One region of the Streptomyces sp. NPDC050164 genome, then DNA from elsewhere that is predicted to be linked to it. Evidence: riboswitches for the same ligand, from Rfam matches in the RefSeq annotation. Region 1 holds a riboswitch; each other region holds the start of a gene.
What was found. A riboswitch is a leader RNA that binds a small molecule or an ion and turns the genes downstream of it on or off. The one in region 1 is predicted to bind cyclic di-AMP.

Region 1 (3,264 bases):
GGCGCTCGGGGTTGGTGACGAACAGGTCGTCGCCGACGAGCTGGACCTTGTCACCGAGCTTGTCGGTGATGGTCTTCCAGCCCTCCCAGTCGTCCTCGAACAGCGGGTCCTCGATGGAGACGAGCGGGTACGCGTCGACGAGCTCCGCGTAGTACTCGGTCATCTCGGCGGCCGAGCGGTCCTTGCCCTCGAAGGTGTAGACGCCGTCCTTGTAGAACTCGGACGCGGCGACGTCGAGGGCCAGGGCGATCTGCTCGCCGGGGGTGTAGCCGGCCTCGTTGATCGCCTCCAGGATGAGGTCGAGGGCCTCGCGGTTGGAGCCGAGGTTCGGGGCGAAGCCGCCCTCGTCGCCGAGGCCGGTGGCCAGGCCCTTCGACTTCAGGACCTTCTTCAGCGTGTGGTAGACCTCGGCGCCCCAGCGCAGGGCCTCGGAGAAGGACTCCGCGCCGATCGGGGCGATCATGAACTCCTGGATGTCCACGTTGGAGTCGGCGTGCGAGCCGCCGTTCAGGATGTTCATCATCGGCACCGGCAGCAGGTGCGCGTTCGGGCCGCCCAGGTAGCGGAACAGCGGCAGGTCGCTGGCCTCGGAGGCGGCGTGGGCGACGGCGAGGGAGACGCCGAGGATGGCGTTGGCGCCGAGGGAGCCCTTGTTGTCGGTGGCGTCCAGGTCGAACATCGCCTGGTCGATCAGGCGCTGCTCGGTGGCGTCGTAGCCGACCAGCTCCGGGCCGATCTGCTCGATGACCGCGAGGACGGCCTTCTCCACACCCTTGCCGAGGTACCGGTTCGAGTCGCCGTCGCGCAGCTCGATGGCCTCGAAGGCGCCCGTGGAGGCGCCGGACGGGACGGCGGCACGACCGGTGCTGCCGTCGTCGAGGCCGACCTCGACCTCGACCGTGGGGTTGCCTCGGGAGTCCAGGATTTCCCGGGCTACGACGACGTCGATGGACGGCACGAGCATCTCCTTCTTGGTGTGACGCGGGTACGCGGGCCGCTCGGACCCTGCGTGGTGCGGGCCGCGGTGGCTCGCGACATGAGCCTAACCGGCTCCGCGCGATCGGCCACCGGGTCGCCCACCCCATGGACAGAACCGAGAGTAAATTGTTTCCGAACGGAACAAAGCCGGATCGCAAAGACCGGCAGAAAAAACCCCGCCCCGGTGCGCACGGGGGAACGCACACCGGGGCGGGGAGCCCGTGGGGACGGGGGTGGGCCGCTGCTTACTTCAGGTGCAGCTGCTGGCCCGGGTAGATGAGGTTGGCGTCGTCGACGATGTCCTTGTTCAGCTCGAACAGCTTCTCCCAGCCGCCCTCGACCTTGCGCTCGGTCGCGATGGAGCTGAGGGTGTCGCCCTTGACGACCTTGTACTCGCCGTCGCCCTTCTTGACCTTCTTGCCGGTCGGGGTGGTGACGGTCTTCTTCGCGGCCGGACGCTCCTCGGAACGGGAGGCCGGCTGCTGCTGGGTCTCGCGGGTCTCGGTGCTCTGCTGCGCGGAGTCGCTCGAGGAGCCGCCGCCGCTGTAGCCGGCGCTCGACAGGCCCTTGCCGCAGACCGGCCAGGCACCCTTGCCCTGGCTCGCGAGGACCTTCTCGGCGATCTCGATCTGCTGGGCCTTGGTGGCCTGGTCGGCGGTGGAGGCGTACTTGGTGCCGCCGTAGCCGGACCAGGTGGAGGCGGAGAACTGCAGACCGCCGTAGTAGCCGTTGCCGGTGTTGATGGACCAGTTGCCGCCGGACTCGCACTGGGCGACGGTGTCCCACTCGGAGGCGGTGGCGGCGGAGGCGTTGCCGGCCGCCATCAGCGGGGCGGCGACGGCGGCACCGGTGACACCGGCGATGGCGATGACCCGAGAGGCCTTGGACGGACGGCGGTGCGTGCCCTTGCCGGAAAACAGCATGGAGAGATCCCCTCACCGACGCCTGCGAGGTGAGCTGTCGGGTTCGGGCCGGTTGAGTTGCCCGGCCGCGTCCCTCCCGGGACACGGCTTCACCCCAAGCCGGACCTGCCGTCGAGTTGCCTCAACCGCCGGGCCCGGCACTTACCTTGGGTCCCCCGCTCCTGCCTACGGCGCTTGACGCGACGACTGTTCCCGTGCGGCCGCTGGCAGGATTCGGCGTTGCGGCAGCCGGGGCTCGCGGTGGCGAGCGGTCATGACCGTAGACATGCGATCCGCGGAATTTCAAAGACGATCAGGGCTTCTGAGATCTATCTCTCACCGGTCTTATATGGGACATTCAGTGCGAACGGTGACGTGAACTCGCGGGGTTTCGGGGTGACTTCCGCCGCCGTTTCCGGACTGCCCCACCGGCTACTCCTCGTCCGCTTCGCCCCCTACCGTGAGCTTCTGACCGGGGCGGATGAGGTTCGGGTCGGTGCCGACGGCCGCCTCGTTCCCGGTGTAGAGCGCGCGCCATCCGCCGCTGAGGTCAAGGGAGTCGGCGATGGACCAGAGGCTGTCGCCGGGGCGCACGGTGTAGGAGCCGTCCGTCGCCTCGCGCGAGGCCTCTCCGCCGCGCGAGGCGTGCCGTCCCGCGGACCCGGACGTACGGCCGTCCTCCGCCGCGGCGCCCTCGTCGGCGCTGGGGCCGCGGTGGCGGCCGGAGCCGGTGTCGGTCGGGGCTGAAGCACCGTCGTCCTGTGGCGACTTGGCGGGCTCGTCGCTCTCGGGAGTGGCCGACGGGGAGCTGCCGGGCTCCTGGTCCTGCGACTGCTCCTGCGACTGGTCCCGTATCGAGGAATCGGCAGAATCAGGTGACTTGTCGGAGTTGGCGGTTTCGTCCGACTCGGGGGAGTCGAGCAGTCCGGGTGAGTCCGTCGGAGCGGACGAGTCGGACGCGTCCGAGCCCTTGTCCTGTTCGAGGCCGGAGAGCAGCCCGCAGGTACGCCAGGCGCCGACCCCCTGGTCGGCGAGGATTCTCTCGGCCACGGCTATCTGCTGCGACCGGCTGGCCAGGTCGGCGCTCGGGGCGTAGTCGAGGCCGCCGTGGTTCTCCCAGTCCTCCTGGGACAACTGGAGGCCGCCGAAGTATCCGTTGCCGCTGTTCTGGCTCCAGGCGCCGCCGGTCTCGCAGTCCGCGACCCGGTCCCAGGTCGTACCGTCGGCCGCGCTGGCGCCGGAGGCTCCGAGGAGCGGGATCGCGATGGCGGAGCCGGTCACTCCGGCCGCGACGAGGAGAGCCGGAGCCTGGCGGGGGCGACGGTGCCGACCGTTCCCGGAGAGCATACGGAGACCTTTCGCGAGACAGCAGTGACCGGCGCGG
Region 2 (3,264 bases), on a different contig from region 1:
GACCCCACCCTCGGAGACCGGCGTGGCGGTGTACTCCAGGACGTACGGACCTTCGAGCCGCCGCCTGAACCACACGGTCGCCCCGCTCGGCACGTCGATCTCCAGAACACCGCGAGAGGCGGTGACGGTCCCGCCGTCCTGGAGTTCGGTCGCCCACTGGGCGAGGCCGTGGCGGAAGTCGTCGTGGGCGATGAGGCGGCGGTGCCGGGGCGCGGCGTGCGCGGCGCCCGTCGGGACGAGGGCCGCCGCGGCGGCTCCGGCGGCCAGGGCTGCGAACGCTCTGCGAGTGGTGGGCACGGGACACATCTCCTCGGTGGATCCGCCTGGACGGCTCTAGAAAGCGCTTGCGCTCCGGACGGGATCACTGTGTCCCAACTGCCGCCCGCTGTCGATCCCTTGGGCCGGCCGATCGCCACAAGCCTCCACACACACCGAAGGCCGGACCCGGGGATCGGGGTCCGGCCGACGGTTGCGTGTCAGGCAGGTGGTCGTGCGGTCGGTCAGCCGACGGAGACGCCGTGCGAGCGCAGGTAGGCGACCGGGTCCACGTCCGAGCCGTAGTCCGGCGTGGTGCGGATCTCGAAGTGCAGGTGCGGTCCGGTCACGTTGCCGGTGGCACCGGACAGGCCGATCTGCTGTCCGGCGCTCACGGTCTGGCCGGCCGAGACGGAGAGCGAGGACAGGTGGGCGTACTGCGCGTAGTTGCCGTCGTTCAGCTTGATGACGACCTGGTTGCCGTACGCGCCGCCCCAGCCGGCGGAGACGACCGTGCCCGCGCCGACGGCCTTGAGCGAGGTGCCCGTCGGGACGACGAAGTCGACACCGGTGTGGTAGCCGCTGGACCACATGCTGCCGGACATCCGGTACGGCGTGCCGACGATGGCACCGTCCACCGGGGCGCTGTAGCCGCTGGAGGCAGCGGCGGCCGGCTTGGCGGCAGCCGGCTTCGGGGACGACTCGGAGGCGGACGACTTCGCAGCCGAGGACTTCGAAGCCGAGGACTTGGAAGCAGAGGACTTCGAGGGCTTCGTGGACTTGGAGGCCGAGGACTTCGGCGAGGACGGGGACGAGGACTTGGACTCGCTCGCCGCCGCCTTCTTGCCGATCGACAGCTTCAGGCCCGGGTGGATCAGCGACGGGTCGTCGCCGACGGCGTCACGGTTGTCCGTGTAGAGCTTCTTCCAGCCCCCGTCGACGTTCTGCTCATCGGCGATCTTCGCGAGATAGTCACCGGGCCGCACGGTGTACGTGCGGGCACCCGTGGCCTTTTCGGCGGCCTTCTTCTCGGCGGCCGGAGCGGACTGGACGGTCTTTTCCGGAGCTGACTGCGGGGTGGCGGCGTGGGCGCCGGCGGCCCCCATGAGCGGAAGGGCGAGAGCGGCCCCGCCGGTTCCGGCGACGGCGATGGAACGGGTAAAACGCTGAGTCTTCGGGCGGCGATGCTTACCCTTCGCGGGCATGGCGAATTCCTCTCCGGCGCCTACGAGGTGAGCTGTCGGGTTCGGGCTGGAGATGCCCGGCCGCGCCGAGACGCGGCTTAACCCCAAGCCGTTCCGGGAACCGGAACAGGCGTCTTACCTGTGGGTCCCCCGCTCCTGCCGTACGTCGGGTCAGTGTGTGCGGGCTCCGGGCGGCGGCAGGATTAGGCGTCCGTCCGGATTGGTGTGGAACGTAAGCGACCAGGACGCAAAGGGACAAGCTTGCGGTTGCCTGTGACGGCGTTTTTCTTGACGCATCGGCACATTTTCCGTAACGGAGCGTGGATTACGGATCTCCCGCTTTCCTCAATGGCCCTGAATAACGCCAGAATTACGTGCACATGGCAACAACACATCGTCACGAATATGACGATGCTCACGCACTCCGCCCCCATCTCCTTTACAATCGGGGCACGTTATGCCGAAATAACCAAAGAACTCCCTATTCGGACAGAACGGCTACTTACGCTTAAGCTGGACGACAGTGGCGTCCAGATCCCCACGCAGACCGACGCGTAGCCCGTGATGGAGCAGCACGGCACCCCGGTGAACTTCACCCGTTTCGAGGCATTTGTACGATGCCGTGGGGTCGAGACCCCGCAGCCGGAGCGCCGGAACGGGCTCGCCGTAGCGCTGCGCCTGGAGCCAGGCGAGGACGACGGTCTCGTCGCCGAGGACGTACTGCACGGCGCTCAGGCCGCCCTCCGGGGGCCGCAGCCGGTAGAGGTCGCCGCGCTGCACCACGGGCCGGATCCCCTTGTAGAGCCCCACCCAGCCCCGCGCCTCGGCGAGCTCCTCCTCCGTCCACTTGGTGAGGTCACCACCGACCCCGAGCACACCGGCCATGGCACTGACGAACCGGAACCGCAGGGAGCTGGCCCGCTGATTGAGCATGGCGTTCGGGCTGTCGGTGACCCAGGCGGCCATGACCCGGGCCGGATGGATCTGACTGAAGCCGTGCTGGATGGCGAGCCGGTCGAGCGGGTCGGTGTTGTCCGAGGTCCACACCTGGTCCGTGCGGCCGAGCACACCGAGGTCGATCCGGCCGCCGCCGCCCGAGCAGGACTCGAAGGCCACCTGGGGATGGGCGGCCCGCAGCCGGTCCAGCAGGGCGTACAGGGCGTGGACGTGGTCGACCCACAGCCGCTGCGGGTAGGGGTCGTCCGGCCAGCCGGCGTCGGTGAAGCAGCGGTTGAAGTCCCACTTGACGTAGTCGATCGGGGCGCTGGAGAGGAGTGCGTCGAGCTGCTGCCAGAGGTACTCCTGGACGTCCTCGCGGGCGAGGTTCAGTACGAGCTGATTGCGGAACTCCGTCCGCTTTCGTCCCGGTTGGTACTGCACCCAGTCCGGGTGCGCGCGGTACAGGTCGCTGTCCGGGTTGACCATCTCCGGCTCGACCCAGATCCCGAACCGCATGCCGAGGCCGTGCACATGGTCGGCGAGCGGCTTGAGGCCACCCGGGAAGCGGTCGGGGTTGGGGCTCCAGTCGCCGAGCCCGGCCCGGTCGCTGGTGCGCGCCCCGAACCAGCCGTCATCGACCACGAAGAGCTCGACGCCCATGGCGGCGGCCCGCTCGGCGAGCGCCCGCTGCTGCTCCTCGGAGATGTCGAACTCGGTGGCCTCCCAGGAGTTGAACAGCACCGGCCGGTCCTGGCCCGCGTCCGGGATCACGTACGCCCGCTGGTAGGCGTGCCAGGCGCGGCTCGCCCCGCCGAAACCGCCGTCGCTCCAGAGCCCGGCGAAGACGGGGGTCGTGTACGACTCCCCCGTGCCCAGCATCAGCAGG
Region 3 (3,264 bases), on a different contig from region 1:
CGGTGTCGACGAAGTTGCCGCCGGCGGCCGTGTACGCGTCGAGGACGGCGAACGACTGTGCCTCGTCGGCCGTCCAGCCGAATACGTTGCCGCCGAGGGCGAGCGGGAAGACCTCGAGGTCGGAGGAGCCGAGCTTGCGGAGAGAAGTCATGCTATGTGTCAACGACCGTACGGGAACGGCTCATTCCACGGCAGACGCAAAGCTCCCGTAAACACCGCTCCCCGCACGGGATCAGACGTTCAGGCCCTTGCCCCGCAGCCACGCCAGCGGGTCGACCCCGTTGGTGGACCCACCGGTGTGGACCTCGAGGTGCAGGTGCGCCCCGGTGACGTTGCCGGTCGCACCCACGCGGCCGATGACGTCACCCGTGCTGACCTTCTGGCCGACGCTGACGCCGATGGACGACTGGTGCGCGTACCAGATCTCCGTGCCGTCATCGAGGGTCAGGACCGTCTTGTAGCCGTAGGAGCCGTTCCAGCCCGCCTCCGTGATGGTGCCGCTGTGCACCGCCTTGATCGGCGTGCCCGTGGGGGCGGCGAAGTCGAGGCCGGTGTGGTAGCCGGAGGACCAGTAGGCGCCGGCCTGACCGAAGGTCGAGGTGATGGTGTACGCGGAGGTCGGCAGCGTGTACTGCTTGGCGAGGGCGGCGAGCCGCTCGGCCTCGGCCTTCTTCCGGGCCTCCTCCTCCGCCTTCCTCTTGGCTTCGGCGGCCTTGGCCTTGGCTTCCTCCTCCGCCTTGGCGGCGGCCTCCGCGGCCGCCTTCCGGGCGGCTTCCGCGGCGTCCTGCGCGGCCTTGGTCTCGATCTGTTCCTGCTGGTGCTCGGCCTGCGCCATGATCCGGGCGCGCAGCGCCTCACCGGCGCCGGAGGTGCCCTGCTCGGTGTCGGCGGTCACCGTGCCGAGGTCGCTGAGCGGGGTGGCGGAGCCTTCGGGGGTGTCGTCGTCCGCAATGAGGGAACCCACCGAGGGCAGGTCCGAAACGGAGATCGACACCGGCGGCTTGCCGGTCTGGGCGCTGGCCATGCCGCCCGCGCCCACGGCGGCTATGACGCCGACGCCCAGGACGGTGGAGCTGCGGGCGAGTCCGCCGCCGCGCTGCTTGGTGACGCGATGCCGGCCGCGGACGGGACGGATGGACTCCGCGGTGGGGTTCCATTCCTGGAACGGGCCCTCGTCGGTGCGGTGACCGCCGTAGCCGAAGGTTTCGGTGTCGCGCTGGTTCGGCGCGGACGGGGCCGCGGGGGCAGGCCGGTTGGACGCCACGTGGGCGTACTCCTTTCCTTCCTTCTCGCCTACCGGGTTAGCTGACGGGTTCGGAGCAGGAAGGTCTCCTACGCGCGTATATCGGCCGTGCTTCCACGGCGGCATACGCCCGATTCACCCCAAGTGGTGGTTCCCCGGTTCCCTTTCGGGATTCGGCGCGTGCGCACGGAGCCGCCTTCTGTGACGGCTGGGACGACCGCGCTGCGTTATCGAACGTTAATAGACGCGCGGTGGGGATTCCAGCGATTCCTCTTGATCATTAACCTTTTTCGCGCGGACACACCTGCCACGACCGGCGCAAATCGGGCGAGTTGACCGCTATGCAAATGACTCACGAGGTTTGACGGTGTGTCAGTTGTTATGCGCAGCGGTGCGATTCACTCACCAACAGTAATGTCGGGATCGGGAAATACACCGAGGGCCGGAACCCTTTCGGATTCCGGCCCTCGGCCTTCAGTAGCGGGGACAGGATTTGAACCTGCGACCTCTGGGTTATGAGCCCAGCGAGCTACCGAGCTGCTCCACCCCGCGTCGTTGTGACTCCAGTGTACGCCATCCGCGGGACAGCTCGCGCACACCCGGTGCTCAGCGGCCCGGGTTGCCCGCGTGAGTGAGGGTCTCCCAGGCGGTGAACAGGTCGTCGGTGCCGGCGGGCCCGGCACTGCGCAGGTCTCCTGGGTGACGCCGTCCCGGAAGCGCTCCAGGGCGTGGCCGAAGGCCCGGTGGTCGTCGAGAAGAACGGCGATGGCGATGACCGCTTCGGTCGCCACGAGGTCCCAGCCCCCCGTGAAGTCCGGGTCTGTGGCGGCGACTTCCGGGAGATGGGCCGTGCGCAGCATGCCCTCGAAGCGCCGCACCCGCTCGGCGGGCCAGTCCCTGCCGCGCGTGTGCCGCACGATCTTTGCGGCCCTGGCCCAGACCGACCCGGTCGAGCCGGCCTGCACCGCGGTGTTCTCCCCGGTGTGCCGACGCAGCGTGGCCGACCTCCGGGTCGGCGGCCCCGCAGGAGGAGACGAGGAGGGGCGAGCGCGGTGAGCAGGAGCGCTGTCGTACCGGCCCTGGAGGCAGCGCGACCCGGGAGACGGCGCGACCCGGGAGACGGCGCGACCCGGGAGGCGGCGAGGCCGCACGATTTGTTGGGCCGATCGGCCCGCGCTCAGTGCGGCAGGTGGCGGTTCGGGGCCTTGGCCCGCTCCTCGTGCTCCGGGAGGACGACGACCTCCACACCTCCGGCCGCGAGCACGCCGCTGCCGTCGGCCCCCGCCACGAAGGTGTCCGGCTCGCGCCACGCCGTGACCACGCGTCGTACGCCCGCGTCGAGGATCAGCCGGGCGCAGGGTGCGGGGCGGGAGGCCCGGCGGGCGCAGGGCTCCAGGCTGCTGTAGACCGTCGCGCCGGCGAGCCTGGGGTCGGCCGGGCCGGTCTTCGCCAGGGCCACCTCCTCGGCGTGCGCGACCGGGTCGCCGCCCTCGCGGGAGTGGCCGCGGGCCAGCTCCGTGCCGTCGGCCGCGACCACCACAGCGCCGACGCTGAACGCCGTGTCCGAGGGCGGGCACTGTGCCGCCAGTTCGCAGGCGAGGGCCAGCCAGCGGTGGTCGGCGGCGACGGGGAGGGGGCCGGTGCCGGGAGCGGTCGGCTCGTAGCGCATGAGCACCACGTCCTCGATCCGCCGGGTCTCCAGCAGCCGGAGCCGGCCGGACTGGTAGCCGCCGGGTCCGAAGAGGCGGGGCGCCTCGGGGTCGCCCACGAAGAGCGGGGCGAGGACCAGCTGGAGTTCGTCGGCCAGGCCCTGGGTGAGGAGCTGGGTGTGGATCAGGCCGCCGCCCTCGACCATGAGCCGCCGTACGCCCCGGACGTCGTGCAGGTGGGTGAGGAGCCGCCGCCAGTCGAGGTCGGCGCCGAGCGGGACGATGTCGGTGGCATCGGAGGCATCGGTGGCATCGGTGGCATCGGTGGCGAGGCCGAGGGCACGGGCGCGTTCGGCGCCCTTGTCGGTGGTG

Region 2: another riboswitch for cyclic di-AMP. It lies ahead of ACIBNA_RS10930 (peptidoglycan DD-metalloendopeptidase family protein); the one in region 1 lies ahead of ACIBNA_RS18840 (transglycosylase family protein).
Region 3: another riboswitch for cyclic di-AMP. It lies ahead of ACIBNA_RS07740 (M23 family metallopeptidase); the one in region 1 lies ahead of ACIBNA_RS18840 (transglycosylase family protein).

Annotation. Positions count from the first base shown of each region.
Region 1 covers NZ_JBITJK010000012.1:130,300-133,563, forward strand. The annotation lists gene eno (phosphopyruvate hydratase) at 1-958, opposite strand, end outside; gene ACIBNA_RS18840 (transglycosylase family protein) at 1,224-1,901, opposite strand; cyclic di-AMP (ydaO/yuaA leader) riboswitch at 1,906-2,084, opposite strand; gene ACIBNA_RS18845 (transglycosylase family protein) at 2,313-3,227, opposite strand.
Region 2 covers NZ_JBITJK010000005.1:232,232-235,495, reverse strand. The annotation lists gene ACIBNA_RS10935 (DUF6250 domain-containing protein) at 1-297, opposite strand, end outside; gene ACIBNA_RS10930 (peptidoglycan DD-metalloendopeptidase family protein) at 501-1,460, opposite strand; cyclic di-AMP (ydaO/yuaA leader) riboswitch at 1,465-1,626, opposite strand; gene ACIBNA_RS10925 (alpha-galactosidase) at 1,938-3,264, opposite strand, start outside.
Region 3 covers NZ_JBITJK010000004.1:3,747-7,010, forward strand. The annotation lists partial or broken gene ACIBNA_RS07735 (aldo/keto reductase) at 1-151, opposite strand, end outside; gene ACIBNA_RS07740 (M23 family metallopeptidase) at 233-1,264, opposite strand; cyclic di-AMP (ydaO/yuaA leader) riboswitch at 1,276-1,432, opposite strand; tRNA gene ACIBNA_RS07745 (tRNA-Met) at 1,722-1,795, opposite strand; gene ACIBNA_RS07750 (hypothetical protein) at 2,093-2,299, shown strand; gene ACIBNA_RS07755 (dihydrofolate reductase family protein) at 2,421-3,264, opposite strand, start outside.